One region of the Mesorhizobium sp. M0854 genome, then DNA from elsewhere that is predicted to be linked to it. Evidence: predicted binding sites of a transcription regulator. Region 1 holds the regulator's gene; each other region holds the start of a gene.
The links. Region 1 encodes LexA, which represses DNA repair genes until DNA is damaged. Its sites were predicted from a motif close to TGTTCNNNNTGTGTTCNG; they were not measured.
Positions count from the first base shown of each region.

Region 1 (10,476 bases):
TTCGCTGAGATCCGTCCTTCTGGTGACGATCGCCCTCGTCATTGCCAGCATGGCGACGACGTGGTTGCGGCTGGCGGCACTTCCTTTTGCGCTCGCCGGCTTGCTGACGACAACGCAGACACGCATACCCGACGTATTGGTCTCGGAGGACGCACGGCTGGTCGCGCTGCCGATCGGCAGCGGTGAACTCGCGGTCAACCGGGCACGCCCGAATGAGTTCACCATCGACAACTGGAAACGCGCGCTCACATCAGAGGCTATCGTCGCGCCGGAAACACCTGGAAAGAACGACCCGCAATTCGACATTGCCGATCCGGCCGACCTACCGCCGGGCATGCCGTTCATTTGCACGGACGGCCTCTGCCTTGCCAGGCATCCATCCGGCGCGATCATCGCGCAAGCCAAGGACCGCGATACTGCGCGGCCAGCCTGCGCCTTTGCCAGCTTGATCGTCATCGACGACGCCACCGCCCATAACCCCTGCTACTACGACCGGCTGGTCCTCGTCGTCACCAAACGGCAACTGGCGCGCGCGGGAAGTGCCGCCGTCTATTTCGATCCACAAGCGGCAACACGCGCCGAGATCCGCTTCGCCGTCGAAAAATCATACCGGCCCTGGCACGTGCAGCGGAAATTTTCACGCGCGGCACGGGGCCTGCCGCCATACCGCCGGGCCGACAACCCCAAAGCCGGCGCCAAGGGCGGAGCTCAGTAGCGGCGGATCAGTCCGACGAGCTTGCCCTGCACCTTGACCCTGTCTGGTCCGAAGATGCGCGTCTCGTAGGCCGGATTGGCGGCTTCCAGGGCGATCGAGGCGCCCTTGCGGCGGAACCGCTTCAGCGTCGCTTCCTCCTCGTCGACCAGTGCCACCACGATCTCACCGGGGCTCGCCGTATCGGCATTGCGGATGATCACCGTGTCGCCGTCGAAAATGCCGGCCTCGATCATCGAATCGCCTTTGACCTCAAGCGCATAATGCTCGCCGCCCATGATCATATCCGGCGGCACCGAAATCGAATGCGTCTGGTGCTGGATGGCGTCGATCGGCACACCGGCAGCGATGCGGCCCATCACCGGGATCGAAACGGCGGCGACGACATCGTCGTCATTTCCGGCTGCGGGCACGCGCGACGATGTCGGCTTGCCTTGCCGAGGGGCGCCTTGCCCAAGACTGCCCTGGATGACACTCGGCGAGAACTTGCGTGCCGCATTGAGGCCGGGGGCGATCGAGTCAGGCAGGCGTAGCACCTCCAGCGCACGGGCCCGGTTGGGCAAACGGCGAATGAAGCCGCGCTCCTCCAGCGCCGTAATCAGCCGGTGGATTCCGGATTTGGAAGCCAGGTCGAGCGCTTCCTTCATCTCGTCGAATGAAGGCGGGATACCGCTTTCCTTCAACCTTTCGTGGATGAACATAAGCAGTTCGTGTTGTTTGCGTGTCAGCATAGCGACCCCCAACAGAATCAGAAAAACAAACCCAGAACAAACACTATCTGTTCCAGTTGTGTTCCGCAACTGTTTAAAGTTTAATGAATGCGTTAAGGCTCGGGAAACAAACGACGTCCCCTACCGGCGTACCGCATTTTCACCGCCGCGAGCCTCATCGCCTTGATTCTGCTTTCGTTTGCGCCCTTCTGGCCTCCTAGAAGGCGGCACTGGCATCGACCGTCGGTCGGCAAAAGGCACGGAATTGAACCCGTATCGACTGTGCGGTTTGGTCAATGCACCGTGAACGAAACGAACTCAAAACGCCAACCTCGGGTTAAGTCCCGGTTTCCACCGCCTGGTCAGGCTGCTTCTCGCCGGTGGAGCCTTGCTGCGCGCAACCAAGTAATGGAAGAACAGTCGATGCGTGTCCGGCGTTGCGTTGGATCTTGGGGGGAGCAGACAAATCATGACAGGAATTCCCGATCTCGTGGCCATAAAGGCGATGGATGCCGCGGATCCGCTGCGCGCGATGCGCGACCGCTTTGTGTTGCCGCAAGGAGTGATCTATCTCGACGGCAATTCGCTAGGAGCTGCTTCACGTGCCGCTTTCGATGAACTGCACAAGGCCGCGACCGAAGAATGGTCGCATGATCTCATCCGCGCATGGAACACGGCCGGCTGGTTCAACATGCCGCTTGAACTTGGCGACCAGCTCGGGCGCCTGATCGGGGCCGCGGCCGGCCAGACAGTGGTCTGCGACACGACATCGGTCAATATCTACAAGCTGCTGCACGCCGCCATGGCCATGCGACCGGAGCGGCAGGTCATCGTCGCCGAGGGCGATAGTTTTCCGACGGACCTCTACATGGCCGAGGGTGTGGTTTCGACGCGAAAAGATACGCTGCTGCGCCTCTCGGGAGTCGACGCGCCGACCATCGAAGAGCTGATCGACGAACGCACCGCTGTGGTGCTGGTCAACCACGTCAACTATAAGTCGGGCGAACTGCGCGACATGCCGGCGCTGACGCGCAGGGCTCAGGAAGCCGGGGCGATGATCGTCTGGGATCTCTGCCACACCGCCGGCGCGATGCCAGTCGAACTCGACAAGGCAAACGCCGATTTTGCCGTTGGCTGCACCTACAAATATCTGAATGGCGGCCCGGGCGCGCCTGCCTTCATCTATGCGGCTGAGCGGCATCTTTCCGACATCCAGCAGCCGCTCACCGGCTGGTGGGGCCATGCACGGCCCTTCGCCTTCGAGCCAGGCTATGCGGCCGGCACCGGCATCCGCCGGTTTCTGTGCGGCACGCAGCCGGTCCTGTCGATGCGCACGCTGAAGGGCGCGCTCGACATCTGGAACGATGTCGACATGACGGCGGTGCGCAAGAAGAGCATCGCGCTGGCGGATCTGTTCATCGAGCTTGTCGAGGCAAAGTGCGGCACTTACGGGCTCACGCTCGAAAGCACGCGCGATGGGGAAAAACGCGGCAGCCAGATTTCATTCATGCATGAGCATGGCTACCAGGTCATGCGCGCGCTGATCGAACGTGGCGTGATCGGCGATTTTCGCGCGCCATCGACCATGCGCTTCGGCTTCACCCCGCTCTATGTCGGCTATGCCGATGTCTGGCAGGCCGCCAAAGTGCTTGAGGACATCCTGCACACCGGTGCGTGGAAGGATGCGCGCTTCGCCATCAAAGCAGCTGTCACTTGAGATTGATGCGAGAGCTGGAATCGTGAGGCTGGCGACGACGCGCCGCGCGATGCTTACGGCTACGCTGCAGGGCCATATGCCAGGGAGGGCGCAGGGTGTTCGAACGTCACATTGCCGATTGGGACAACGCCTATGCCAACGGCGCCAACATAGCCGGCAGCGATCGCTGGCCGGCGGCCTGGATCGAGCCCGCGCGGGTTTTCCGCGACGTGCTTTCGACCGAGGGCAGGGCGCGGCTCGACATGGCCTATGGCGACAACCCACGCAACCGGCTCGATCTTTTCCTGCCGGCCATCAAGCCTAAGGGACTCGTGGTGTTCGTTCATGGCGGCTACTGGATGGAATTCGACAAGAATTTCTGGTCGCATCTTGCCGCTGGCCCTGTTGATCGCGGCTATGCGGTGGCGATGCCGTCCTACACGCTCTGTCCGCAGATACGCATTGGCGGCATCGTCAAGGAGGTCGGCGCGGCGATCGGCAAGGCGGCGGCGATGGTTGCAGGGCCGCTGATGCTGACCGGGCACTCGGCCGGCGGCCATCTTGTTAGCCGGATGGTTACGGCGACGACGCCGCTGGCGACCGAAGTGGTCCGGCGCGTTCGTCATGTGGTGTCGATCTCGGGGGTGCACGATTTGCGCCCGATCATGCGCACCGGCATGAACGAGACGCTGGCGATCGATGAGGCCGAGGCGCAGGCCGAAAGTCCGGTGCTGCTGCGCCCGATGGACAAGGCCCGCCTGACCTGCTGGGCCGGCGGCGGCGAGCGCGCCGAATTCCTGCGTCAGAGCGCGTTGCTGGCCAACATCTGGATCGGCCTGGGTTCCGCGACCAGCTCGGTGGTCGAACCTGACCGGCATCATTTCAACATCATCGACGGTTTGGCCGATCCAGACCATCCGCTGACCCGGACCTTGATTTCGGAGTGAGGCAGGTTCAGCGTAACATCAGCACGTCGCAGGGGGAGCCCGCCGCCGCGGCAGGCGCGAACGGCGCGCGAACGATCAGCCCGTTGGCATCGGCCAGGATTTTCAGCATCGAGGAGTCCTGGATGCCGAACGGCGTCGCCACGAGCGTACCGGCGTCATCTATGACAACAGCCCGCACATAATCTTGCCTGAGATCATTGGCCGGCATGGCGGCACCGAGCCGTGCCCGACGTATATCCTGCTGAAAGGCGCGGCCGCCGAGCCGCGCCAGCAGCGGCTTCAGGAAGAGCTGAGTGCAGACCAGGCTTGCCACCGGATTGCCGGGCAGGCCGATGCAGCGAATGTCTCCCAGCCGCCCGAACATCAGTGGCTTGCCCGGCCGCATGGCGATCTTCCAGAAATCGAGCGTCATGCCTTGCCCGGTCAGCACCTCATGGACGAAGTCGTGGTCACCGACCGAGGCACCGCCCAGCGTGACGATGACGTTCGCGCCAGCCTTCACGGCCTTTTCAACCAGCGCAGCGATCGCCTCCCTGCGGTCCGGCGCGATGCCAAGGTCGAGCGCGCGCGCACCGACCGACTGTGCGGCAGCGGCGACACCATAGGCGTTGGAGGAGATGATCTGGTCGGGGCCAAGATCGCTGCCCGGCGGCAGTAATTCGTCGCCGGTGGCGATGATGGCCACCAGCGGCCGTTTGACCACGCGCACCTCGGGGTGATTGGCCGATGCCGCCAGCGACAAGGCCGCCGGGTCGAGCAGGCGGCCTTTGGGCAGCAGGACATCGCCCTTGGCGAAATCGAGCCCGAGGCGGCGGATGTTGCGCCCCTGCACCGTCCGTTCCGTCACTTCGACGCTGCCGCCACCGAGATCGCGGACGTTCTCCTGGATGACGATAGTGTCGGCGCCTTCGGGAAGCGGCGCGCCGGTAAAGATGCGCACGGCCTGCCGCTGCTGCACCGTTCCGGCAAAGCCGCGTCCGGCCGGCGCCATGCCGACCACCGAAAGCCTTGCCGGTACGGACGCGATATCGGCCGCCCGCACGGCATAGCCGTCCATGGCGGAGGCGTTGAACGGCGGCTGGGTGCGGAGCGCCACAACCGGCTCCGCCAGCACGCGGTCGGCGGCATCCAGCAGTGCGACGCGTTCGCCCGGCAGCGCTGCTGCGCCGTCCAGCAGGCGCTCGAGCGCCTCGGCAACTGGGACCAGCACCATTATCGGCCTGCCTCGGTGGCCCCGTCTCCGGTGATCTTGTAGTCGCCGGATTTGCCGCCGGTCTTTTCAACCAGCCTTATGCCGGAGATGACCATGGCGCGGTCGACCGCCTTGGCCATGTCGTAGATGGTCAGGCAAGCGACCGAGACGGCACTCAGAGCCTCCATCTCAACGCCGGTCTTGCCGGTGACGCGGGTCAATGCTGTCACCTTCAGGCCGGGCAGCGCGGCGTCCGCCTCGATATCGACAGATATCCTGGTCAGCAGCAGCGGATGGCAAAGCGGGATCAGTTCATGCGTCTTCTTGGCCGCCATGATGCCGGCAATGCGCGCGGTGCCCAGCACGTCGCCCTTCTTGGCGTCGCCGGCGAGGATCATGTCCAGCGTCTCGGGCCGCATCGCGACAAAGCCTTCTGCGACTGCCGTGCGCACCGTCACAGCCTTGTCGCCGACATCGACCATGTTGGCTTCGCCCTGCGCGCCAAGATGGGTGAGGGTGGCCGCCATCCTCAAACGGCCTCTGCCGGCGCCTTGCCCGTCAACAGCAGGCGCGTTGCCGCGGCCACGTCCTGCTGGCGCATCAGGCTCTCGCCGACCAGGAAAGTCGCAATTCCGCTCTGCTCCAGCCGGCGGCAATCGTCGTGCGAAAAGATACCGCTCTCGCTGACCAGATGGCGGTCGGCCGGCACCATCGCTGCCAGCCGCTCCGAGGTCTGCAGGCTGGTTTCGAAGGTCCGGAGATTGCGGTTGTTGATACCGATCAGTCGCGACGACAGCTGCAGCGCGCGTTCCATTTCAGCCTCGTCATGCACTTCGACCAGCGCGTCCATGCCGAGCCCGAACGCTGTCGCTTCGAGTTCTCTTGCCAACGCGTCGTCGACGCTGGCCATGATGATCAGGATGGCATCGGCACCCCATGCCCTGGCCTCGTAGACCTGATAGGGGTCGAACAGGAAATCCTTGCGCAGGGCAGGCAGCTCGACGGCAGCGCGCGCAGTGGTGAGGAATTCGGGCGCGCCTTGGAAGGAGGGTGCATCGGTCAGCACCGAAAGGCAGGCGGCACCGCCCTTCGCATAGGCCCTGGCCAGCGCCGGCGGATCAAAATCGGCGCGGATCAGGCCTTTGGATGGGCTAGCCTTCTTGATTTCGGCAATCAGCGCGAACCTGCCGGATTTGCGCTTTGCTTCAAGGGCGGAAAGAAAGCCGCGCGGCGCGTCGGCATCCGTCGCCCGTGCCTTGATCTCGGCCAGCGGCACGCGCGCCTTGGCCGCCGTGATCTCGTCGCGCTTGTAAGCCTCGATCTTGCGCAGGATGTCGGACATGGTTTTAACCGTTCGAAATCTCGATCAGCCTGTCGAGCACTTTCAGCGCGCGGCCGCTGTCGATGGCCTGCGCCGCCGTTACCATGCCGTCGGCGAGGGTCGTCGCTTTGCCGGCCACCACCAGCCCGGCGCCGGCATTCATCAGCACCGTATCGCGAAAGGCGCCGGCGGCGCCGCCCAGCATGTCGCGCAGTGCCTGGGCGTTGTGGGCGGCGTCGCCGCCGCGCAACTCGTCCTTGGTGTGCCGCTTCAGTCCGACGGCTTCCGGGGTCAGCGTAAAGCTGCGGATCTCGCCGCCGGCCAATTCGGCGACAAGTGTCTCGCCGGTGGTGGTGATCTCGTCATAGCCGTCGCCATGGACGATCCAGGCATGGTCGGCACCAAGTTCCTTCAACGTTTCTGCCACCGGCATGATCCATTCGGGCAGGAACACGCCGACCATCTGCCGTCTGACACTCGCCGGATTGGAAAGCGGGCCCAGCAGGTTGAAGATGGTGCGGGTTCCGAGCTCGACCCGGGTCGGGCCGACATGCTTCATCGCCGGGTGATGCGCCGGCGCGAACATGAAGCCAACGCCGGCCTCGTGGATGCAGCGGCCGATCGTCTCCGGAGGGATGTCGATCTTGACGCCCAATGCGATCAGCACATCGGCGGCGCCGGTCAGCGAGGACAGCCCGCGATTGCCGTGCTTGGCGACGGGCACGCCGCTGCCGGCGATGACGAAAGCGGATGCGGTCGAAATGTTGACGCTGTGCGAATTGTCGCCGCCGGTGCCGACAATGTCGATGGCACCCTCGGGAGCTTCGACACGCAGCATCTTGGCGCGCATGGTGGCGACGGCGCCGGCGATCTCGCTGACGGTCTCACCGCGCACGCGCAATGCCATCAGGAAGCCGCCGATCTGGCCGGGGGTAGCATCGCCGGACATGATGATGTCGAAGGCCTCGCGCGCCTCCTCGAAGGAAAGAGCGCTGCCGGCGGCGACCTTGGCGATGTGGATCTTCAGCGCGCTCATCTGGCCAGGGCTTGGGTTACGGCCGCCTGATCGATGCGGACGTCATATTGCGTCTGCAACTGCGCCACCAACTGGTCGAGCAGGTCGTCGGACATGCCGGAGGTGAAGGACTTCTGTGCGTCCTGGGGCACTGAGCTGGCATCGGCCCCGGCAGGCTCGAACACCTCGGCAACCTTGAACAGTATCTGTCCGTCGCCCGTAGGTGAGGGGATCAACCCGGCGCCGCCTTCTCCGACGCCGAACATCGCGGCGGCGCCTTCCTTGCCGAAATCGACGTCGTCCGCATCGCGCTTGACGCCGCGCTTGGTCTGCTTTTCGAGCTTGAGCTCACCGGCGATCACCTCGAGCGTGACGCCGGCCTTGAGACGCTTCTCGAGCTCCTGTGCTTTTGCTGTGAGCCGTTTGGTGGTCTCCGCCGCGGTCCAGTCGGCCACGACCTTCTGGCGGACTTCGGCCAATGTGCGGTCGCGGGCAGGCGTGATCGCGCCCACGTCGTAGAAGACGAAGCCGTTATCGGCGGTGGTGAGGCCTTCATTGTCGGTTCCGGGTTCGGATTCGAACACCGCCTTGATGAGTGCCGGCGATTCCGGCAGGTCTTTGACGATGCTTCCATCCGGCCGTTGGCCGGTGCGGTCGATGGCATCGATGGTGACGACCTTCAGCTTCAATTTGGCGGCAGCCTCGGCGAGCGAACTGCCCGAGGCGCGCGTATCCTCGTAATTGTCGTGCACGTCCAGCAAGATGCGGCTTGCCTCGCCCAGTGCCAGGTCCTTGCGGATCTGCTCGGACACTTCGGCCAGCGGCTTCACCACTTCGGGCTTGATGTCGGTGACGCGCAGCAGAACGGGACCAAAGGCGCCCTGTACGACCGGGCTGACCTCATTGACGTTCAGTTTGAAGGCAGCATCGGCGACCGCCTTGTCGGCGATCTTGTCCTTGGCCAGCGTGCCGAGCAGCGTGTCTGCCGGCGTCTTGCCTTCGGCAGCGACGATCTTGTCGAAGGTCGCGCCGGTCCTGAGCGAATCGAGCGCCGCCTTTGCGGCATCAGGTGTCTTGAACACAAGCTGCTCGATGGTGCGCATCTCCGGCGTGGTGTAGCGCGCCTTGTTCTTATTGTAGTCGTCGCTGACCTGTTGGTCGGTCACCGCGCTCAAATCCATGATGTCTTCCGGTTCGAGCCTGACATAGGAGAACTTACGGTATTCGGGAGCGGCGTAGGTTTTCTTGTTTTCCTCGAAATAGGCCGAAAGCGCGCTGTCGGACGGCGCTTCTATCGGTTCGACCAGCGATTTCGGCAAGGTCAGGTAGTCGATGGTGCGATCTTCGCCGCGATAGAGCGCGACCGCCTTGAAGAATGTATCCGGGGCCTTGAGGCCGTCCGAAACCGCCTCGACGATCTGCTGGCGGACCGCGACCTGGGCGCGGTTCTTCAAATAGTCTTCCGGCCGCATGCCGACCTGCCGAAGCAGGTACTCGAAGGTTCTCCTGTCGAAGGTTCCGGCAGGCCCTTTGAACGCCGGGTCTTCACGCGTCAGTTCGGCGAGCCGGTCCTTGGACAGGCCGAGGCCGAGCTTGCGGGCCTGCTCGTCGAGGACGGCACCCGACACGAGTTGCGCCAGCACCTGGTTGTCGATGCCGAGCGCCGTCGCTTGCTCACGGCTGATGCGCTGGCCGAATTGCTGCGACATGACGCTGAGCTGGCGATCGTAGGCGAGGCGGTATTCGTTGATCGAGACCTTGGTGCCTCCGGCCGTAATCACGGCGTCATGGCCGGCAAGACCGCCCATCAGCCGCCCCGAGATGCCCCAGATGGCGAAGCTCAACACCAACAATGACAGCAGCAGTTTCGCGACCCAGGTCCCCGCCGCGCTTCTCAACATACCAAGCATGAGTACTTCCGATTTTTGCGCATTTCGCATGCGCCGAGTCTGAAACAAGCGCAATAGCGCCCTTCCTGCCCACTGTCGATTGCTTTGTGGCCTGATTTTGATAGTGAGGGCCAGCTGGAAATTGCCCGGAGAAACAAATCCCATGACCACTGGAATCCGCCCGCTCGTCGCCGGCAACTGGAAAATGAACGGCACCAGCGCCTCGCTCAACGAGATCAGGATGATCGGCAACGGCTTCATGAGTGGGCTCGACGCCGAGACCGAAGCGGTGGTCTGCGTGCCGGCGACCTTGCTTGCGCACGCCGCCGAGATTCTGTCGCGCACGCCGGTGCGGGCCGGCGGAGAGGATTGCCACACCGAGGAAAGCGGCGCCTATACCGGCTGCATTTCGGCCGAGATGCTGAAGGATGCAGGTGCCAGCCATGTCATCGTCGGCCATTCCGAATGCCGCGCCGATCGCAAGGAGGACGATGCCTTGGTCCAGGCCAAGGCCTCCGCCGCATGGCGCGCCGGGCTGGTGGCCATCATCTGCATTGGTGAGACAAGAGCCGAACGAGAAGCAGGAGCCACGCTCGACGTGCTGTCGCGCCAGGTCGCTGGCTCGGTCCCGCCAAACGCCACGGCTTCCAACACCGTCATTGCCTATGAGCCAATATGGGCGATTGGGACCGGCTTGACCCCGACCGCCGCCGACGTCGCCGAGGCACATGCGCATATCCGCGAAGAACTGGCACGGAAGCTCGGCAATACGGCGGCCAAGATGCGCATTCTCTACGGCGGCTCGGTCAAGCCGTCCAACGCCATCGAGTTGCTCGGCGTCAGGAATGTCGATGGCGCGCTGGTCGGCGGCGCCAGCCTAAAAGCGGCGGACTTCCTCGGCATCGCGGAAGCCTATCGAAACATCGCTTGATACAAGGGCTGGTTGCTGCATTTTGAGCGGACGGCCGACGTCGAAATCGTTGCAAAGGACGCA
Region 1 covers NZ_JAMYOL010000005.1:288,108-298,583, reverse strand. Annotated here, with positions in the region: gene NKH99_RS12085 (ComEC/Rec2 family competence protein) at 1-715, shown strand, start outside; gene lexA (transcriptional repressor LexA) at 709-1,443, opposite strand; gene kynU (kynureninase) at 1,892-3,139, shown strand; gene NKH99_RS12070 (hormone-sensitive lipase) at 3,235-4,065, shown strand; gene NKH99_RS12065 (molybdopterin molybdotransferase MoeA) at 4,073-5,278, opposite strand; gene moaC (cyclic pyranopterin monophosphate synthase MoaC) at 5,278-5,784, opposite strand; gene trpC (indole-3-glycerol phosphate synthase TrpC) at 5,787-6,599, opposite strand; gene trpD (anthranilate phosphoribosyltransferase) at 6,604-7,614, opposite strand; gene NKH99_RS12045 (SurA N-terminal domain-containing protein) at 7,611-9,503, opposite strand; gene tpiA (triose-phosphate isomerase) at 9,646-10,413, shown strand.

Region 2 (10,476 bases), on a different contig from region 1:
ACCGCCGAAGTAAGCCCGGCCTGCGTCGAAGAGACCACGCGCGCGGCGAAGGTCGATGCGTTGAGGCCATGGTCGCAAACCGTCACGAGATAGGCATCGAGCGCCTTCGCCAATTTAGGCGAGGCCGCAATGCCGGTCAGCATCCGCAGCATGTCGGCGGCATGATCGGCCTTGCTATCGGGCGCAATCGGGCGTTCGCCGCGCTGCAAGCGCAGCAAGGCCGGCGTCAGCACGGCAGGTGCCGCAACCAGCCGCAGCGCGTCCGACAATTTGTCACCATCCGGCAGCAGGGCAATACCGGCGCGCATCGCGCTGTAGATATCGACGGATGTGAGAAACGGCAGCAAGGGTTTGATCTGCTCGAACACTTCGCTGCGCGCCCGACCGATCGCGTTCGCCAGCTCCCTGCCGTCGGGAAGATCGTCGAAAAAGCCGTCGAACAGCAGATGAACCACCTCGGCGTATTTCCAGCGACCTGCCAGTTCGGGCAACGAATGGCCCCGGATGGTCAGGCGGCCACCAAGACCGTCGACATCGGAGAGCACCGTTTCCGCCGCCACAACATCATCGAGCCCATTCGCCATCGGTTTTCTCCTTGACCCTTTCCGGGTGGTAAATAAGGGTTGGTGACTGGACCATCAATCTTGATCAATGGAATCAATATGACAAGGCTGACATGACGGAGTGGCTGACGCGGGACGAAGCCCTGAAGCGTCTCAAGGTGCGAGCCCAGACCCTCTATGCCTATGTCAGCCGCGGGCGCATCGGCGTGCGGCCGGACCGGGCGGATCCACGCCGCAGCCAGTATCGCGCCGACGACATCGCGGCGCTGGCGAGCCGCCGGGCTCGTGGCCGAAATCCGCAGGCAATCGCCGAAAGTGCAATTGCCTGGGGTGAGCCGGCGATCGCCACCACGATCTCGACCGTTTTGCATGGCCGCCTTGTCTATCGCGGCCAGGATGCGGTTGCTCTCTGCGAGGCTGCCACGCTGGAGCAGACGGCAAACCTGCTTTGGGCATCTGACGTACCAGTGTCGTTCGTCTCGGCGAGCCGCCATGGCAACGGCGCAACTGGCCGGCCGGCTGCCTTCGCGGAATTGGCCGCGTTGGCGGCCAACGGCCGGCCTTCGCTCGGCCGAAGATCGGCTTCGCTCAACCACGATGCGGCCGGCGCCATCGCCGCTTTGGCCCAGGCGCTCGGCGCGATTCCCGGAACTGGTGCCGTGCACGAAAGGCTGGCGCGGGGATGGTCGCTCGATGCGGCCGGTGCAGACTTGATCCGCCGCTCACTGGTGCTGTTGGCCGATCACGAATTGAACGCATCGACCTTCGCCGCACGGGTCGCCGCGTCCACCGGCGCACCTGTTTCGGCCTGCCTGCTTGCCGGCCTCGCCACGCTCTCTGGGCCGCGTCATGGCGGCGCCGCGGAGGCGGTCATGATGCTGGCGGAAGATGCGCAGAGATTGGGGCCGGATGCGGCTGTCGGACGCTGGCTCGGTCACGACAGGCCGCTGCCCGGATTTGGCCATCCGCTTTATCCCGACGGCGATCCGCGTGCGGAACCGTTGCTGGCCGCGATAGATGTCGATGATGGGCTGTTACGGCTTTGCAATGCGGCCTTTGCGGCAACGGGCATGCGCCCGAACGTCGATTTCGCTTTGGCCGCGCTGACGCGCGGTCTCCGTTTGCCGTCCGATGCGCCGTTCCGCCTGTTCGCGCTCGGCCGCAGCGTCGGCTGGGCCGCGCATGCCGTGGAGCAGGTGACAAGCAACGGCCTGATCCGGCCACGCGCCCGCTACCAGGGGCCGCTGCCGGAGCAGCTCTAGCCGCGCTGTTTGCGAAGTCTCAGCGGCACCTGAGCGAAGGTTCGACGCGGCGCCTCGCCCCGGCAATCACGACATGGTGTCGAGCTTGCGCTGCATCGCGGCGATCTGCTCCTTCAGCTCCTGGAGGTCGTCGGGTTTTTCCGGCGTTTCCTTCCTGGCCGGTTCGGCCGGCGCTGCTGCCGGCGCCGAGCCCGCGGGCGGGAACGGCGTGAACAGCCGCATGGCGTTCTGGAACATTTCCATGTTGCGCCGCGTCTGCTCCTCCAGCACCTTGATCGGCGTAGCGATCTTCATCATGTCCATCGGCGACTTGCCGAGCGCATCTTTCATCTGCTCGCGAAAGCGCTCCTGCTCCTTCGAGAAGGCCAGCATCGACTGTTCGAGAAAGCTCGGCACGATCATCTGCATCTGGTCGCCATAATAGGCGATGAGCTGACGCAGGAACGGGATCGGCAGCATGTTCTGCCCGTCCTTGTTCTCCAGCTCGAAGATGATCTGGGTCAGTACCGGATGCGTGATGTCGTCACCGGTCTTGGCGTCCTGGACAGTAAAGTCCTCGCCTCTTTTGACCATTTCAGCGAGATCCTCGAGCGTCACATAGGTGCTGGTGCCCGTATTGTAGAGACGGCGATTGGCATATTTCTTGATAACAATAGGTTCGTCTTTTGCGGCCATCTGCATCCTCCCCGGACACCGGGCAGCTTAAGTAAGCCGCCGGTAACGATTGCGCCTTTTTAAAGGATATGCGCAAAAGCGCCATGAATCCAAGCAGTTTGTGCAGTGCGGGAACATTTTATGCTGCGCAGCACGGACGGGCCGCCGTCGCAGCGACGGGCGGCATGCTTGCGGGAGTGGGACGCCATGCCCATTTCGGGTTTGACTCGGGTTGTGGAAAGGGCAAGAAAAGTCCCCGACGGCACCCGAAATCGTTCCCCGAAAGCCTGGAGAAGAACATGTCCGCTTCCAACGCCATCGTTGTCGCCAGTGCAGCGCGCACGCCCGTCGGCTCCTTCAACGGCGCCTTCGCCAACACCCCAGCCCATGAATTGGGTGCCGTCGCCGTCAGGGAAGCGCTGGTCCGTGCCGGCGTCGACGGCAAGGAGGTGGACGAGGTCATTCTCGGCCAGATTCTGACCGCGGCTCAAGGGCAGAACCCGGCGCGGCAGGCGGCAATGGCTGCCGGCGTACCGCAGGAGGCGACCTCCTGGGGCCTGAACCAGCTCTGCGGCTCGGGCTTGCGCGCCATCGCGCTCGGCATGCAGCAGATCGCCCAGGGCGACGCGAGGATCATCGTTGCCGGCGGCCAGGAATCGATGTCGATGGCTCCGCATGCACAGCATCTGCGCGGTGGCGTCAAGATGGGCGATTTCAAGCTGATCGACACCATGATCAAGGACGGCCTGACCGATGCCTTCTATGGCTATCATATGGGCAACACCGCTGAGAACGTCGCCCGCCAGTTCCAGATCACCCGCGACGACCAGGACCAGTTCGCACTGGCTTCCCAGAACAAGGCCGAGGCCGCGCAGAAAGCCGGGAAATTCAAGGACGAGATCGTTGCCTTTACAGTCAAGGGCAGGAAGGGCGACACCGTCGTCGACCAGGATGAATACATCCGCCACGGCGCGACAATCGATGCCATGACCAAGCTCAAGCCCGCCTTCGACAAGGAAGGCACGGTGACTGCTGCCAATGCTTCCGGCATCAACGACGGCGCCGCCGCCGTGGTGCTGATGACCGAAGCGGAAGCCGCAAGGCGCGGCATCACACCGCTGGTGCGCATCGTTTCCTGGGCGACCGCCGGTGTCGACCCGCAGATCATGGGGACGGGACCGATCCCCTCCTCGCGCAAGGCGCTGGCCAAGGCCGGCTGGTCGGTTGGCGACCTCGATCTGGTCGAAGCCAACGAGGCCTTTGCCGCGCAGGCCTGCGCCGTCAACAAGGACATGGGCTGGAATCCGGCCATCGTCAACGTCAATGGCGGCGCCATCGCCATCGGCCATCCGGTCGGCGCCTCGGGCGCCCGCATCTTCAACACGCTGGTCTACGAGATGCGCCGCAGAAGTGCCAAGAAAGGCCTTGCCACGCTGTGCATCGGCGGCGGCATGGGTGTTGCCATGTGCGTGGAAGCATTGTGATGAGATAAGCGATACGAATAGGATGCTGGCGCAAGGCGAGTAGGGAAAGAGGGCAAACCCCACCGCTTCAACGCTCAGTCATCTGCATTTCCCGGGAGGACATATGACAAAGGTTGCAATCGTCACAGGCGGGTCGCGCGGCATCGGCGCGGCGATATCGGTCGCCTTGAAAAGCGCCGGCTATTCGGTCGCCGCAAACTACGCCGGCAATGAAGAAGCGGCGGCAAAGTTCAAGGCCGCGACCGGCATCCCGGTCTATAAATGGTCCGTCGCCGACTACGAGGCCTGCGCCGCCGGCATCAAACAGATCGAAGCCGATCTCGGTCCCGTCTCGGTGCTGGTCAACAATGCCGGCATCACTCGCGACGCGATGTTCCACAAGATGACCCGCGAGCAATGGAAAGAGGTCCTCGACACCAACCTTTCCGGCGTCTTCAACATGACGCATCCGTTGTGGGGCGGCATGCGCGATCGTAAGTTCGGTCGCATCATCACCATCTCCTCGATCAACGGTCAGAAAGGCCAGGTCGGCCAGGTTAATTATTCGGCCTCGAAGGCCGGCGATATCGGCTTCACCAAGGCACTGGCCCAGGAAGGCGCGCGCGCCGGCATCACCGTCAACGTCATTTGCCCCGGCTACATCGCCACCGAGATGGTCAAGGCAATGGACGAGAAGGTCCTCAACGAGCGCGTCATCCCGCACATCCCGGTCGGCCGTCTCGGCGAGCCGGAGGAGATCGCGCGCTGCGTCGTCTTCCTCGCTTCCGACGATGCCGGTTTCATCACCGGCTCGACCATATCAGCCAATGGCGGCCAGTACGTCGCCTGATCGTTTGTCTTTACGTTGAGACAGATCCTCGCTTGGACGAACGGGCCTGCAAAACGGCCCGTTTCTATAGCGGTCTTCCCGTTGCAAGATCTCGATGCAGCACGCTGCCCCAATCCGGCACGCAAAGGTTAACGGCAAACTCGCAGCTTGTGCAAAAGCCGCCCGGCAGCCTGTGGATTCTCGGTGGAAAAGCTGTTCACGACACAACATGTTGCGGTGAACAAACCAAGAAACTTCAGCTATCGCTGATTCGTCGCCGATTCGTTCCGGCTTTGAGCGGAGCGTTAACGGCGAGAGCTGAAAACACCCGCGAAATGATTAAAGCGCATTAGGAAACATCAATAATTTCATAATGTTGTGCGAAGCAGGTTGGCCAGCCACGACCATTCACCGGCAAAGGTTAACCGCAGTGCTCGCTTGGATGCCGCTTGCATAAATCGGGCCAGTTTCCGTGATTCAGCATGTGGTGAGGTATGCCGACAGAAAACCCAGATGTAGCCGTGAACAAACCCTGAATCAGCGCGAGTCAGTGATTCGTCGCTGATTCGTTCCAGACTCGTTCCAACTGTTAATCGGGAACAGATTTTCTGGCTTCGAACCAACCAATCGGCCTGCCCTCGGCATATTCCGCTTTCGCTTCGCGCCCGAAATCCCTATGTGTCGCCTGTCATACGCGGCCAATATGGGCGCGCTCCCGACAATGCGAGGCAGAGAGCCTTATTTCCAGGCCGATGAACATCCATCCGAAACACACTGAACCGCTGATCCTGTCGGGTCGAGACGTGACGGCCGTGCTCGGCCCGACCAACACCGGCAAGACCCATCTCGCCATCGAACGCATGGTGGCGCACGAAAGCGGCGTCATCGGCCTGCCGCTCAGGCTGCTTGCCCGCGAGGTCTATACGCGCGTCTGCGAGAAGGTCGGCGCCCATAAGGTGGCGCTCATCACCGGCGAGGAAAAGATCCAGCCGGCGGGCGCGAAATACTCGGTCTGCACCGTGGAAGCGATGCCGCGCGAGACCGACGCCGCCTTCGTTGCCATCGACGAGGTCCAGCTCGCCGGCGATCTCGAACGCGGCCACATCTTCACCGATCGCATCCTGCATCTGCGCGGCCGCCAGGAGACGCTGCTGCTGGGCGCGGCCACCATGCACGGCATTCTGCAGCGCCTGCTGCGGGGCGTGTCGGTGGTGACGCGACCACGCCTCTCGCATCTTGCCTATGTCGGCTCGAAGAAGCTGACCCGCCTGCCGCGGCGCACGGCGATCGTCGCCTTCTCGGCCGACGAGGTCTATGCCATCGCCGAGCTGATCCGCCGCCAGCAGGGCGGTGCCGCCGTCGTGCTCGGCGCACTCAGCCCGCGCACCCGCAACGCCCAGGTGGCGCTGTTCCAGTCGGGCGACGTCGACTACCTCGTCGCCACCGACGCCATCGGCATGGGCCTCAACCTCGACCTCGACCATGTCGCCTTCGCCCAGAACCGTAAATTCGACGGCTACCAGTACCGCAACCTGACGGCGGCCGAGCTCGGCCAGATTGCCGGCCGCGCCGGCCGGCATCTGCGCGATGGCACCTTCGGCGTCACCGGCCAGGTCGATCCGCTGGATGATGAACTGGTCAACAAAATCGAGGCGCATGATTTCGACCCGGTGAAAGTACTGCAGTGGCGCACCGCGCATTTCGATTTCGCCAACCTTGATGCGCTGAAGCGCTCGATTGAGACCAACGCCCCGGTCGAAGGCCTGACGCGCGCGCTGCCGGCAGTAGACGCGCAGGCGCTCGAGCATCTGTCGCGCGACGAGGACGTCCGGGCACTCACCACCGATGCCAGGCGCGTGGCGCTGCTGTGGGAAGCCTGCGCGCTGCCCGACTACAGGAAGATCGCGCCGGCCCAGCACGCCGACTTGATCGCCTCCATCTACATGGACCTTGCCAGGCACGGCCATGTCGACGAGAACTACATGGCCGAGCAGGTGCGCCGTGCCGACACCACCGAAGGCGACATCGACACGCTGTCGCACAGGATTGCCCAGATCCGCACATGGACCTTCGTTTCCAACCGGCCCGGCTGGCTGGCCGATCGGGCACACTGGCAGGAAAAGACGCGCGAAATCGAAGACAGATTGTCGGATGCGCTGCATGAGCGGTTGACGAAACGTTTTGTAGACCGCAGGACTTCCGTCCTCATGCGGCGCCTTAGAGAAAACACGATGCCTGAAGCCGAAATCAGCCCAACCGGAACCGTCCTCGTCGAAGGCCATCACGTCGGCGAGTTGCAAGGTTTCCGCTTCACCGCCGACCAGAGCGCCGGCGGCGAAGACGCCAAGGCGGTGCGGGCGGCGGCGCAGAAGGCGCTTGCCGCCGAGTTCGAGGCGCGGGCCGAGCGCTTCGGCGCCTCGGCCAATGGCGACATCGCGCTGGGTTCGGATGGCACGCTGCGCTGGATCGGCGCGCCGATCGGCACGCTGGTCGCCGGCGAAGACGCTTTGAAGCCGCGTCTGGTTCTGCTGGCCGACGAGCAACTCACCGGCCCGGCACGCGACAAGGTTGCGGCGCGCGCCGAGCGCTTCGTAAACTTCCAGATCGAATCCCTGCTGAAGCCGCTGGTCGACCTCAAGAATGCCGAGCAGATCACCGGCATCGGCCGCGGCATTGCTTTCCAGCTCGTCGAGCATTTCGGTCTCATCAACCGTCGCGACATCGCCGACGAGATGAAATCGCTCGACCAGGAAGGCCGCGCGGCGCTTCGCCGTCTCGGCGTGCGCTTCGGCGCCTACCATGTCTTCGTGCCGGCGCTGATCAAGCCGGCGCCGGCCGGGCTGGTAACGCTGCTGTGGGCGCTGAGAAACGACGGCAAGGACAAGCCCGGTTTCGGCGATGTCGTTCACGCACTGGCCTCCGGCCGCACCTCGGTGGTCATCGATCCGACCTTCGACAAGACCTTCTACAAGCTTGCCGGCTACCGCAATCTTGGCCGGCGTGCTGTACGCGTCGATATTCTCGAACGGCTGGCCGACCTGATCCGGCCGGCGACCAACTGGAAGCCGGGCCTCGGCCCTCGCCCCGACGGCGCCTATGACGGCCAGTCCTTCATGGTGACGCCGCCGATGATGTCGATTCTCGGCGCCACCGCCGACGACATGGAAGAAATCCTGAAGGGACTCGGCTATCGCGCCGATGCCAAACCGGCGGCCGAGGTCAAGGCGCGGCTCGAAGCACAGGACAATGCCGCGCGTGAAGCTGCCGCTGCAAAGCAGGCGGCGGAAGAGACTGCGCGAGTCGAGCAGGCGAGGATGGCGGAAGCATCTGCCGCGGCAGAGCCGCCGGCGGAGGCTTCGGAACCTGTGTCGGATGCGGCTCCTGTTGCGGAGGCGGCGGCCGAAGCTGTGACCGAAGCGACGGCAGAGCCTGTCGCGGAAGCTCCAGCCCCTGAAGCTGCGGCAGAAGTCACGCAAGAGACCCGGCCCGCCGCGGAGGCAACTGCTGAAGCGCCTGCGGAACCAGCGGCCGAGCCAACGGCGGAACTTGGGGCGGAAACTGAGGCTGCGGCACCGGTAGAGCCGCCGGTTCTCGAAACTACGGAAGCATCGCCGGCCGAACCTGCAGCAACGACGGAAGCCGTCGCCGGCGAAGCTGCTCCAGAAGCCGAGGAGCCAAAACCTGTCCTGTTATGGCGGCAGGGTCGTTTCGACCAGCGCCCGCGTCATCGCCAGCATGACAACCGCCCCCGGGACAATCATCGGGACAATCGCGCGCGCAGTGGTCAAGCTGCGCCGGACAGCCGCAGCGATGCGCCGGTAGATGCCGGCGGGCAAGCGACGCCGGGCGACCGGCCCGCCCGTCAGGGGCGCCACGACCAGCGCGACGGCGCCGGCAAGCCGCGCTTCGATCGCAGCAAGTTCAAGCCCAGGCCGCAAGGCGAGGCGGTAGAGCAGCGCGCCGGCAAGCCGCAAGGTGAACGCCCGGACCGGCGCGAAAACCGGCCCGACTGGAAGGCTGGCCGGCAGGACGGCAAAGGCGGCGCCCAAGGCGCAAAACCCGCCTTCCAGCCAAAGCCGCGTGAGGAACGCCCGGTCCGCTTCGACCCGGACTCGCCCTTCGCCAAGCTCGCCGCGTTGCGCGACCAGCTGAAGAAGTAAGCTGCTCGTCCAATGGTCACTGATGCCCGCCAGCGCATCGACAAGTGGTTGTTCTTCTCGCGCGCGGTAAAATCGCGCACGCTGGCAGCCAAGCTGGTCGTCGCCGGACGCGTCCGCATCAATCGCGACAAAGCAGCGCAGGCCTCCGACACGGTCCGGCCGGGCGACGTTTTGACCATCACGCTGGAGCGGCGGATCTTCGTCTGGAAGGTCCTTGGCACCGGCGTACGGCGTGGCCCGGCCGAAGAGGCCCGCCTGCTCTACGAGGACATGTCGCCGCCCCCCGCGCCCAAGGGCGAGGCGCTTCCGGACGCGGTGCCGCCGTTGCGCGAGGCCGGCAGCGGTCGCCCGACGAAGAAGGAACGCCGCCCAGACCGACCACCTGCTCGGCGACGATTGAGCAAGGTCGAACGCCCGCTTTGCCGGCCTTCCGGAATTCCATTCCGGAAACCGCGGCACCGCTGGCAGGGGCCGCCCTTGCCACCAGCGGACAAAGGCGTTACCTCACCAAAAAAGCCCAACAAAATGGGACGTCCCGGAGCCGACCAATGACCTATGTCGTGACCGACAATTGCATAAAATGCAAATACATGGACTGCATCGAGGTCTGTCCGGTCGACTGCTTCTACGAAGGTGAGAACATGCTCGTCATCCACCCGGACGAGTGCATCGATTGCGGCGTCTGCGAACCGGAATGCCCGGCCGACGCAATCAAGCCCGACACCGAGTCGGGTCTCGACAAATGGCTGCAGATCAACACCGAATATGCCGAGAAATGGCCCAACATCACCGCCAAGAAGGAGCCGCCGGCCGACGCTAAAAATTTCGATGGCGAAACTGGCAAGTTCGAGAAATATTTCTCCCCGGAGCCCGGCGAAGGCGACTGACGAGCCTGCCGGCTGCGGTGGCCTGACGCCGCGTAACAGACGTGATACATTAACTGCCTTGACAGGCGGCGACGGCGCGCGGCCTTCGCGCGTGCAGCAAAACCTTGATTCTTCCGACTTTTTGTGTTATATCAGCCAAACATGCCGGTGACACAACGTCGATTTATGGCGCAAACGCCCCAAATCACTGAAAGGTGAATTTCTCAATCCGGACCAGAGCGATCTGGGGCAGGCGGTCGCAATGTTGCGATTTGCCGGTCCTGGCCTTTCCGGTGAGTTCATCGTTGTGTGGCTAAGGACCGGTCACCCCGGTCGCACGAGTTCGGGCCGGCACGATGCCGGTACCACAACAAGGAGTTCAGGGCGTAATGGCAACGATCACCCCGCAGAAGAAGTCCACCGCAGCGCGCCACGGTTTCAAGACCGGCGAATACATCGTTTATCCGGCGCATGGTGTCGGCCAGATCGTCTCGATTGATGAGCAGGAAGTCGCGGGCCACAAGCTGGAGCTGTTCGTCATCGACTTCCAGAAGGACAAGATGCGCCTCAAGGTGCCGGTCGCCAAGGCGACCTCGATCGGCATGCGCAAGCTGTCGGAAGAGGATTATGTCGAGCGCGCGCTGAAGGTCGTGCAGGGCCGCGCCCGCGTCAAGCGCAC
Region 2 covers NZ_JAMYOL010000007.1:165,411-175,886, reverse strand. Annotated here, with positions in the region: gene NKH99_RS14325 (citrate synthase/methylcitrate synthase) at 1-584, opposite strand, end outside; gene NKH99_RS14320 (citrate/2-methylcitrate synthase) at 677-1,825, shown strand; gene phaR (polyhydroxyalkanoate synthesis repressor PhaR) at 1,892-2,500, opposite strand; gene NKH99_RS14310 (acetyl-CoA C-acetyltransferase) at 2,779-3,963, shown strand; gene phbB (acetoacetyl-CoA reductase) at 4,067-4,792, shown strand; gene NKH99_RS14300 (helicase-related protein) at 5,524-8,931, shown strand; partial or broken gene NKH99_RS14295 (RNA-binding S4 domain-containing protein) at 8,944-9,331, shown strand; gene fdxA (ferredoxin FdxA) at 9,480-9,818, shown strand; gene NKH99_RS14285 (CarD family transcriptional regulator) at 10,187-10,476, shown strand, end outside.
Region 2: NKH99_RS14300 (helicase-related protein) is a predicted target of LexA. The motif match lies at 5,339-5,356, and genes of this name have one in related genera.

Region 3 (10,476 bases), on a different contig from region 1:
TGCTTCGTAGGTGAGATGCTCGAGATACTGCTTCGACAGCGGGACAACCACTTGCGCTTGGGCCAAGTCACGACCGCGCTTGACTGGCTCGCGATCAGCTCGTTTTGAGACCCAGAATTGTGAGCCGCAAAAATACGCGGATCGGGAACCACGAGCCGTAACGGTCCGCCTTTTTCATCGATGGCGATTGTTTCGAAAGCAGGGGCATTTTCCAACCATGCCAGACCAGATCAGCAGTGTGTGGGACCCCAATTGGCCGCGCAGGTGTTTGGACGACACGCGCGCGGCATCATGGCCCACCAGATTCGGATTCGCGGCCAAGAGGACGACGTCGGCATAATTGCGCCTGAGATTCTGCTCGAGATCGCCGGCGGCACGCAGCCTCAGATGGTCTTTGAAAACGTGCTCTACGGATCGAGCCATGCAACATCTCCATTTGCGGCACCGAAGAGACATTCAGCCCGAGGGTTCTGGCGGTGCCGAACGGATGCGAGTGCGGTTGTTCCTCTGCTATGAGACAGGGGCGCAGAGGCCTGGAGAGGTGGACATGCCGCATCGACCGACGGATAATTCTCGGGACTCGCCGGTTTGAAAGGCGTACTCTGCTTTGATCGGTGATAAACATTAAGGGCATCGCCGGCTGTGAGCGAGCATCGTGCTTCCGCCCCAATTCGGGAGGGAGCCATGAGCAGCCCCAACACTTCCAAAATTGGCCTCGCATTTTCAGAAGGCCGCGATCGGGCGCCCCAGCCAATTCCTAGCCCAGAGCCTGTATACAGAAACGAACTGCTGCGGCGCATGTCTCCGGCCACCATCAATTGCTCAGCCCTCACCTTCACAGCAGCTTTCTGCCATTGAGGACGCAGCTCGAAACCGCAAACGCCGCTATCGAGGCCGTCTACTTCTTTGAGACGGGGATCGGCTCGATGGTGGCGAAACTCCGGCCGGAGGTCGACGCCGAAGTTATAGTCATTGGTTTCGAGGGCATGACCGGCTCGGCGCTGATCATGGGCGGCGATCGATCGCCGCACGACTGCTACATTCAAGCGGATGCCGAGGTTGCCAGCATGGACGCCGAGCCATTCACAAAGGCGCTTTCCGACAGCCCGACGCTGCGGCTTTTTCTGCTGCGGTACGTGCACTACGCGTGGATCCAGGCAAGCTATACCGCCCTCGCCAATGCGCGTTTGAAACTGGAAGAACGGCTGGCAAGATGGCTGGTCATGTGCAACGACCGCATAGAAGGCGACCGGCTGCCGATTACCCATGAATTCCTGTCGGTCATGTTGGGTGTACGACGGCCGGGCGTCACCGTGGCACTTCAAATGCTGGAAGGCCGCGGTCTGATCAGGTCAAATCGTGGCGAGGTCATCGTCCGTGATCGAACTGGTCTCATCACCTTGGCAAACAGCTCATATGGCCAGCCGGAGGCGGAATATGCCCGCCTGATCGGCGAGCAGGCATCTCCATGATCCGCGCCAATGTGGAAGTCCGCCGATGGGATGAGACAAACTACCTAAAGCGGCAGGCCATCGCTAATGCTGGGCGGGGGGTCTCGATGCGCGAAGGGCAACCCCTGCTGGTTGCGACAGTTGAGTGAGGCACGCCGAGTCTCTCCCTTCCCGCAAAGAATTGATATGTTGAGACCGAAGGCTCTGTCAGCGCCGTTGGCGACCAGAGCAGGATATGGCTGCCAGTCCGGCGCGGGAACCACCATCCAGCCGCAGTCGACTTGTTGTCCGGGTCCCGGCCAGCGTCGACGTTACTCCGACCGATCCCACACACTGACCAGGTCGGTGACGAGCAGCCCTGCAAACGGTCTGAGAAAGCCTACCAAATGTGGCGGAACAAATCATGATCGTTTCTCATTGTGCTGATCAATCAAGGGAGATTGACCATGGGCGACCGGCACAACCCAAAAATCGAGGCATCGGCAAATGTCGGAAAAGACCCGGAAGATTGGGTCAGCGGAGATGACCCAATGACTCCCGCACAAGCCTCATATCTGAAAACTCTGGCCGAACAGGCCGACGACCCTGACGGCTATGCCGACGGCCTTAGCAAGGCGGAAGCTTCTAAACGCATTGGTGCACTCCGGGAAAAGTTAGGCCTGTGCGTCCGCCCGTGGCTTTTCGTCTCTAGCAAAGGACAGCCGATCGGATTGGATTGGGACAGTTTTGCTGCAGGTGACCCGCAATGAATCTTCTGAATTCAGTGCGTTGTGGCTCGACCGGCGATCGAGACGACAAACGGCGGATGGGAGCGGCTCATAGGGTACAACAGCCCGGCATTCGCCCTAAACCCACCGAGACCTCGCACCCGCCGGTCCAATCCTACTGTCGAAACAGATCAGGCCCTTCCGACGAGGGCGATGGTAACCAAAGACACAAACAGGACAAGGGCGATTGCAGCGCCCCAGAAGAAAACTTTTTCGGTGCCGCGTTGCTCTTCCTCGCGAGATATGTCTTTCGCCATTGTATGCATCCTTTGCGAAGGTCAGCGACTGAGCAACGTGCTGTGCCAAGGCTGGGTTCCCGATATGCACTCAACGGCGATGGCGCAGTTCTCGGAATGAAACTCCAACCGTCGGTTGGTGGACGCATCGCAGCTGGTGCATCTAAAGTTCGCGTGGTCCGCGCGCACCGGGCATGTCCGACCCCGAGCCCCCGCTCGGTGCAACAGCGTTTGATCGACCCGCCGCATCAACCTGTGCGGCGGGCCTTTTTCCTCACGCGATGGAACACCGGCGCGCAGGAAAAGTTCTGCCCACGCAGCAAACTCTTTCCCTCATATTTTTGCTGCCAGATCGGATATCTCCGATCGGCCCGCGTCGTTCTTATCCTCCGGCGACGCGGGCTCGCCGTCCTGCTATCGGTCGAGGAACCACAGAACAACCGAAAGCACGATGCTGTCAGGACCCGGTGCCAATCGGAGCACAAACGTGAAGTTCTCACGTTGGAGGTTGCGCGGATCCTGGTCAACCGTAGCGGCATATGTGAGGCGGGAGCGCCTTCACCGATCGCCTCGTCGGCTTCCTCTTGCAGGTCTAACTATGCGTTCTGATGTTCTTGGACCCAAATGAGCTGCACCGCGTTGTTTGCGCGCATGCTGTGCTTCGCAATCTGATGGAAAAATCCGACGCCCCTGCTGCACCGCAGACAGCTCCTGGTGCCGAAGCGCGCTTTCCGTACGATCGTGCGGCGGTTGAGCGGTTTCGACAGACATTCCCGCGCGCCAGGTGGAGTGACGAGCGCAGAACCTGGTTCGTGCCAGGAAAGACTGCAGCGCGGCGCATCCAGCGCTGGCTTGCGCAAGAGGCGGATTTGCGAGCAGCACATGATGACAGCAAGGGACGGGATGCCTTCGCCTTCGATCCCCTGTCGAGCCGGTATCTGGAAGTCGCGGACGACCTGCGCATTCGCACGCCTTATTCGCGGACGGTTCTTGAGGAACTGCGAGCCGTTCCATGGGCGAGCTGGGACGACGAACTGCGGGCCTGGAGGGTGCCTTTCCGCTCGTACGAGGAGTTGAAGCGCCATTGGCCAAGCATCGAAAGGGCCGCAGGCCGCGCAGAACCGGAGGAGAGGAAACGGCGACGAGAAGCCTCCAAAGATTCCGAGGAATATAAAGCCGCCAGATTGCGGTATGCCGAACGCAGGCGACGTCGCTATCCACTGCCCCCAGACGATTTACCCCGGCTTGGCCGTGCCGTGGCAACGGAGCAATACGGTATCGTGGTCTTCACCGAGATTTCGGGTGAACTCGTCGACGCCTCGCAGATAGCAGCGTTCTATCCGCATTTGATCGAGGCGAACGTCGACCACGTCTGGGGCCGATGGCGTCCGGCGACGTTGGTTGAATTGATTAGAACATGGCCCGCTCGGCGTGCTGCCGGATTACCGGAACGGCAGCGAGGCTGGTGGCAACCAACGCTGGCCGAACTCAGGATAGCTCGCCAAATAGCTCGAAGCCTGGCGCGAAGAAGGGCACAAGGCTTATGGCATTGTTCTAGCTTTTGAAGCTGGGGCCGTTTTCCACCGTCTGTCCGGTTGCCCTAGTGTTGAGATGTCACCCCGATCGGAGCCTTCCATGTGCAACGATTGCGAACAACATACGGCTTGGCTGAACATTGCTCGATGATGACGTCGCTGGCCTTGAAAGTCCCATGCATGAAACCGACTTGACGTGCGCGTAGGCGCACGACACCAGCATCGATGATCCGGCTCCAATAACCCGCGTGGCAGTAAAGCCATCGACCGGCTTCTATGACGTTTGGAACGCACCGGCCGGACCTAGACTAACGGTGGGCGGGTGGTCAACTTGCCTTCCGAGGGAGCTTGGGGACAGCACACGTTTCCTGCTTCCGGCGTGGCGTTCCTCGAATTTGCCAGAACGATGTACCTGAACGCGAAAGATTCATTTCCGCTTCACGCTCAGCGTTTATGCCATCGCCGGACTGCGATGAAGTCCGCCGCTCCGCTACCGTGTGGCGGGCGCGCCAAGGTCATCCTGAACGTCAAACCGTTTCTGCAGAATTTTGACGCACAAGGCCGATCCGAGGCCAACTGGGAGTGCATACCAGCTTGGAATTGTGCGGAACCGTACGAAGTCGATTGCAAGCAACCAACCTGGTTGGCCGGGCATTAATTTAGCAAAGCGTGAATTAGGAAGGCATCGGGAGGAAGACCATGCTGCACGTTAACATGCCTCGCGAATTTGAGGTCGGCGATGAGGTGGCGCTGGCAGGTATCGTGATCGCGATTCTCCCCAGTGGGCGCGCCAGGGTGAGCATTCCTTCGTATGACCATCCTTATACGATTGATCCGCCACCGAAAGTCCGGGCCGGCGACAGAGTGGTTCTTGTTGGGGACGTCACCCGCGTCGATCGCGGGGTGAACAAACTCACTGTGCGAATTGACTGCGGCGGGGTGATCACTGTCGACAATTCGGCGATTACTCGGCTGAGAAAGCACAACCGGACTTCAGCGGGTTGACGCTCCAGATACAACGGCCGGTGTCGGCGCAGGGAAGATGCAAGCGCCTTTGAACAGCCCAAGGGTGCGGCCCTGTCCGGCCGGATATGGAGCGGACGAACCGATAGATGGGAGCTCGACGGCTAGGGCACGGGTCCAGCGCAGCGCGTCCCTGGCGTCTTCCGGGTTACTGGAGAAGCAAGCCAGATTCGGGCCATCGCAAGCGTGCTTCACCTGCCGCGGCCCGCCCGTCCAAGACGCGTAGCATGTGCCGTCGCGTGAAGGCACGCGGGCATCGCGATCGATTGTAGCCTTTCTCTGCAACGAGCGCCTGTTCGTCGATCAGCAATGTGAATCGCGACAGGCTCCGGTTGGTACGCATTATGGAGATCACATGTTCCGCCCGGCCCCGATGCCGGCAAAGGTCTGCTTCGGAGCGTCGCGAGGGAACTGGGCGACGTATTGCGGTGGAGTAAGCGCCCCCTGGGTTAACAACCCGGTCAGTGACGGCCATGGCGGTCAGTGACGGCCACGACCGCATCGACAACGCCCGCAATGGCAATCAAGTCGTCGCTGAAAGCCCGCAAGGTGTCTGTCACGACATAGCGTGCCGGCGAAGCTCTGCCCTGGCGACGGGGATTCGTTGTAGGCCGACCGGACGGCAACGCCGGCCAGATGAGCGACAACTTACCTCGGTGTTGGTCTCGATCAGGGTCGACGTTCGTCGACGACCGCCGGTAATTGCCGACTACGAGTCGAGGTCGTAGGGCTCGTGGCCCGGCTCGTTGTGATGAAGCGCCTCTGCCATACACCTGATATCGAACGCCTGGCCGCATGCCGGGCAGACGACATAATACTCCTCCTCCCGAAGTGGCGAAGCGTCGTGGTCTTGGGGAATGACGATGTCATCGTCGGGCATTGGGTCCTCCGGCAACCCGCCCGCTATGCTGGAACGCTTGCCGGCAGGATTTGTTTCAAAGTTATTGCGCCTAAGGAAGGGTCCGATGTCCGGTTCGAGCGATGCCGTCCCACCGGGCTGTCCAAAGTGATTATCATCTGCAACCTTTGGTTACGGCACGGGCAAGAACCTGTTCCTCCGGCGGCAAGGCTCGAATTCAACCAAGCATGCGCGGTCGAAAGAACTCCGATTCTGCAACGCACACTGGCCGAGATCGACTGTGGAGACGAATGCCCAGGCCCGCCGCTCCGATGAAAGGTGATCTGATGGCCATCAGCTGCGCAAAATAGCTCTGCAATCGGGCACCGGGGTTGGGCTGTTGAAGCGCCGGTCTTGCCGCAAGCTCATCCAGTTGCTGGCGGCGCTGGCGGGACATCGTCGGCTATCTCCTGCCTGAGCCTTGGTCCTTTGCTGAGCCGGCGACCGAGCGCATCGACGAAATTGTCGTAGCGCTGCAAGCCCTTGGCGCGTGCCTCCGCTTGCGCCGATTCCGGCAAGGCTGGAGTCGAGTTGAGCCAAAAGCGGACGAACAATGCGAGTGTCTCAATGGATATTCCGATATCGCGTTCAACACGCTGCACACGTCGATCGATCTGGTCGAGGCGTCGAGTGATCGCCGCTTGCTTTCGTTCTTCGGCGTCCGGCGACAGGAACGACGCTAGCGCAGCCTCCGCGACCAGTGACAGCGAGACCTCGCGCCGCCCGGCGTAATCTGCCAGTGCCCTCATTACGTCAGGGTCGAGATAGGCAGACAGACGTCTTTTCTTGGCGTTCTTCATGCGCTCAAAGCTCAATGCCATCATTGGGGTCAAGGGCGGCCTGACGAGCTGCGCGTCTCATGGCTTGATCGACACTGCGGCGACGAACGGCGTCATCATCGGGCTCGTCCTTGTCGAGGTCGAACTCATCGTCGCAGCGTGGCGTTCGTTCCGGCGCGATGTCTTCGTGTTCGGGAAGCTCAGGCTGGCGGCGAATGCCGCCGTTGGCCGGATCCTCGTCCTGCTGATCCCTGGCAAGCTTCAGCTTGCGAGATTTGCCTTCCGGCCCAGCAAGAAGTGTCGTGTCGGTCCAGTCGTCAGGGCGAGCGTTCTGCGTTGTCCCTCCGGTCCTTGGTGGCGGCAAGACACGCTCGGCAAGACGCGGGTCGGCAAAGTAGCGTGCCTTCTTCGCACGGATTGGGAACTGGCCCGAGATCATAATGATCGCCTCGGTCGGCGGCAGTTGCATGATCTCGCCCGGCGTCATCAGTGCACGCGCCGTTTCCTGCCGCGACACCATCAGATGCCCGAGCCAGGGCGACAATCTGTGCCCCGCATAGTTCTTCATGGCGCGCAACTCGGTCGCGGTCCCCAGAGAGTCTGAGACGCGCTTGGCCGTCCTTTCGTCATTCGTGGCGAAGCTCACCCGCACATGACAATTGTCGAGGATGGAATTGTTCGGTCCGTAGGCCTTCTCGATCTGATTGAGCGATTGTGCAATCAGGAACGACTTGATGCCATACCCGGCCATGAAGGCCAGCGCGCTTTCGAAGAAATCGAGCCTGCCGAGCGCGGGAAACTCGTCCAGCAGCATCAAAAGACGCTGCCGGTGATCCTTCGCGTGAAGATCTTCGGCGAGCCTGCGGCCGATCTGGTTAAGCACGAGTCGCATCAGCGGCTTTGTGCGACTGATGTCCGATGGCGGCACGACCAGATAAAGCGTCGTCGGCCGTGCCTCCTCGACAAGGTCTGCGATCCGCCAGTCACAGCATGACGTCACCTTGGCCACAACTGGATCGCGGTAGAGGCCCAGAAAACTCATGGCCGTCGAGAGCACGCCGGAACGCTCGTTCTCGGACTTGTTAAGCAGTTCCCGAGCAGCCGACGCCACGACAGGATGCGGGCCTGCATCACCCAAATGCCGCGTCAGCATCATGGCGCGCAGCGTTGCCTCGATTGGCCGCTCTGGATCGGAAAGGAAGTTCGCCACGCCTGCGAGGGTCTTGTCTTTCTCCGCATAGAGCACGTGCAGTATTGCGCCGACCAGCAACGCATGGCTGGTCTTCTCCCAGTGGTTGCGGCGTTCCAATGTGCCTTCTGGGTCGACCAGGACATCCGCCACGTTCTGCACATCTCGAACTTCCCACTCGCCCCGTCGCACCTCCAGCAGAGGATTGTAGGCTGCTGATCCAGCATTGGTCGGGTCGAACAGAAGCACCTGGCCGAAACGGGCCCGCCATCCGGCCGTCAGTTCCCAGTTTTCGCCTTTGATGTCGTGGACGATTGCCGAACCCGGCCAAGTCAGTAGTGACGGCACGACCAGGCCGACGCCTTTCCCGCTTCGGGTCGGTGCGAAACATAGCACGTGTTCCGGACCGTCGTGGCGCAGATAGTGTCGGCCCAACATACCCAGGATCACCCCATCCTGACCGATCATCCCAGCGGCCTTGATTTCGTCTCGCGTCGCCCAGCGCGCCGAGCCGTAAGTCGTGGTGTCCTTTGCCTCGCGCCCCCGCCACAGCGACATCCCGATCGCTGCGACGATAGCCATGAGGCTTCCGCTCGCCGCAATCGCCGCGCCCTCGAGGAAGACCTTCGGCGCGTAGGCGTCGTAGAAAAACCACCACCAGAAAAAGGCTGGCGGCGGATAAACGGGCTGTCCAGCCAATTCGAACCACGGCGGACCGAGTTGGCTTTGAAAGCCGAGCCGCCCTGCCGTCCACTGTGTTGCTCCCCATGTTGTCGCGACGACGATCAGAAAGGCGGTGAGTATCTGACCCCATAAAACCTTGCTTGCCGGCATCGGTCGTTTCCCAAATGGATGATCGGAACAACCGAAAAGCTCGAATTCCTAAATTCGCAAGAAGAATGGGGCGGTCGAAGCAGCATGGCGTACCCGGACGTGGAAAGACTTGCCCGATGCGGGCTCGAATGTTGAACGAGCATCGGGGGGCTGCTTTCTTCTGGAGCCGTTGAGCCGCTACTTTGCCCAATGATAATCAGTTGTCTCGGCTCAGATGGCATTTGACGAGATGGACGGGTTCTTGGAGAACCGCGGATTGCCCACGACCAAATGAACAAGAGCCCTCAGCGGCGCGCCGAGCCGGAGAACGCTCTAGTCCCGGCAAGTGGTGGTCAGCCGGAATTGCCGTTCTGCTGAGCTCGAATCTTACCGCCTCGCTGATCGGTAGCGCGATAGATCCAGAACCGACTCGATGAGCAGACCCATCAAGTCTGTTCAATTTTGTTAATCAATTCAGTCACATCAACTATTGCCATGGACTTTCGTTGGACTATTGCAAGCCGCGCCGGCCTCATGGGTCGCGGAATCTATTGGGCCGCACCAAAGTTCCAGATGTCCCGATGCAGGCGCCACGTCCCGTCGTCCCCTTTTTTCCAAACGACAATGTACTTGCCCGCAACGGTGGAAGGGGCACCGCCTTTGCTCGGCACACCGAGCGTAAATGCGCCAACTTCGTAGGCGAGATTCCCGCTCCCTTCCACTTCCAGCGCCTTCAGGGTGAGATTTTTCATCCCGGCCTTGATTGCGCCCTGCCAGAATTCTTCCACGCCCTTGCGGTCATCGACGCGTTTGCCGTCGGGTGGCAGCAGGGCGGCATCTTCGGTATACATTTGACCTACCGCTGCTGCGTTTCCGCTGTTGAAGGCGTCCATGAATTTTACCAACGCCGCTTCGATGTCCTCACGAGCCGAGTGGGCGGCCGCAGACAATGCAGACGAAAAAAGCAGCACAGCAGCAAATGCAAATGACTGAACCAGTCTCATTTCGTCCTCCCTTGCGTGCCCGACATGCCCACCCGATGAATAGCGCCGACCCGAGGGCGCCGCGGCGCGTTCGATGGCCGGGCGCGGATTATATTAGACTTATCTGATATGACGGCGCAAGCGCAACTGCGACCCTCTGAATGACCAGCGTAGCAGCTGTCGGAGAGCTTCAAAGCGGCGGCTACCGCCTCACTGCCCTCCTCGTCTCGACGAAAGAGTTCGTTCGAATGATGCTTTTCCGTGGCTTTGCTCGCAAGTTTTCGTCAGCCAGCACAGGGCCTCCTCTTACGGTCGCTGGTCGTCAAGGCCCAGCGGCCACTAGCTGACAGTCCCCCCCGTAGCCAAGCCGCTGGGCCCCTCGACGTGGGGAACGAGCATTGGAGACGATGTCGCGCTTTCCGTTACAGCCCGAAGGCGGGTGACAGATGACCGCGTCAGCCTCTCCACTCCGAGCTGCGATTTCACGCATTCGATCAGGCACAGCTCTCTCGGGCACCAAGCATGAGTCAGCTCCCGAATGAGCAGGTGCCGCCCAGTTCGGCTTCGGCCCTTGCGCGCGCAAAGTATTGGGCGAGATCGATCGGCAGTCCGATCGGCAAATTGGGGCAGCGATGGCGAGAATGAATGCCAGGAACTTCCCTTCGGTGCCGCTTCGTCGATCTGTTTGCCGAGAAGACGCGCGCTGCGTGCCGCCCCCCATACCGCAGAGAACTCACTTCAGGTCACACACACACGACGCCACCGAGATCCTGCATCACTTTTCTACTCCGACGCCGCCACG
Region 3 covers NZ_JAMYOL010000008.1:204,989-215,464, forward strand. Annotated here, with positions in the region: partial or broken gene NKH99_RS15770 (GSU2403 family nucleotidyltransferase fold protein) at 1-215, opposite strand, end outside; gene NKH99_RS15775 (Crp/Fnr family transcriptional regulator) at 987-1,472, shown strand; gene NKH99_RS15780 (DUF3072 domain-containing protein) at 1,898-2,200, shown strand; gene NKH99_RS15785 (hypothetical protein) at 2,350-2,475, opposite strand; gene NKH99_RS15790 (hypothetical protein) at 3,126-4,019, shown strand; gene NKH99_RS15795 (hypothetical protein) at 4,689-4,994, shown strand; gene NKH99_RS15800 (hypothetical protein) at 5,722-5,892, opposite strand; gene NKH99_RS15805 (CopG family transcriptional regulator) at 6,276-6,659, opposite strand; gene NKH99_RS15810 (conjugal transfer protein TraG) at 6,715-8,712, opposite strand; gene NKH99_RS15815 (YybH family protein) at 9,240-9,695, opposite strand.
Region 3: NKH99_RS15780 (DUF3072 domain-containing protein) is a predicted target of LexA. The motif match lies at 1,844-1,861, and genes of this name have one in related genera.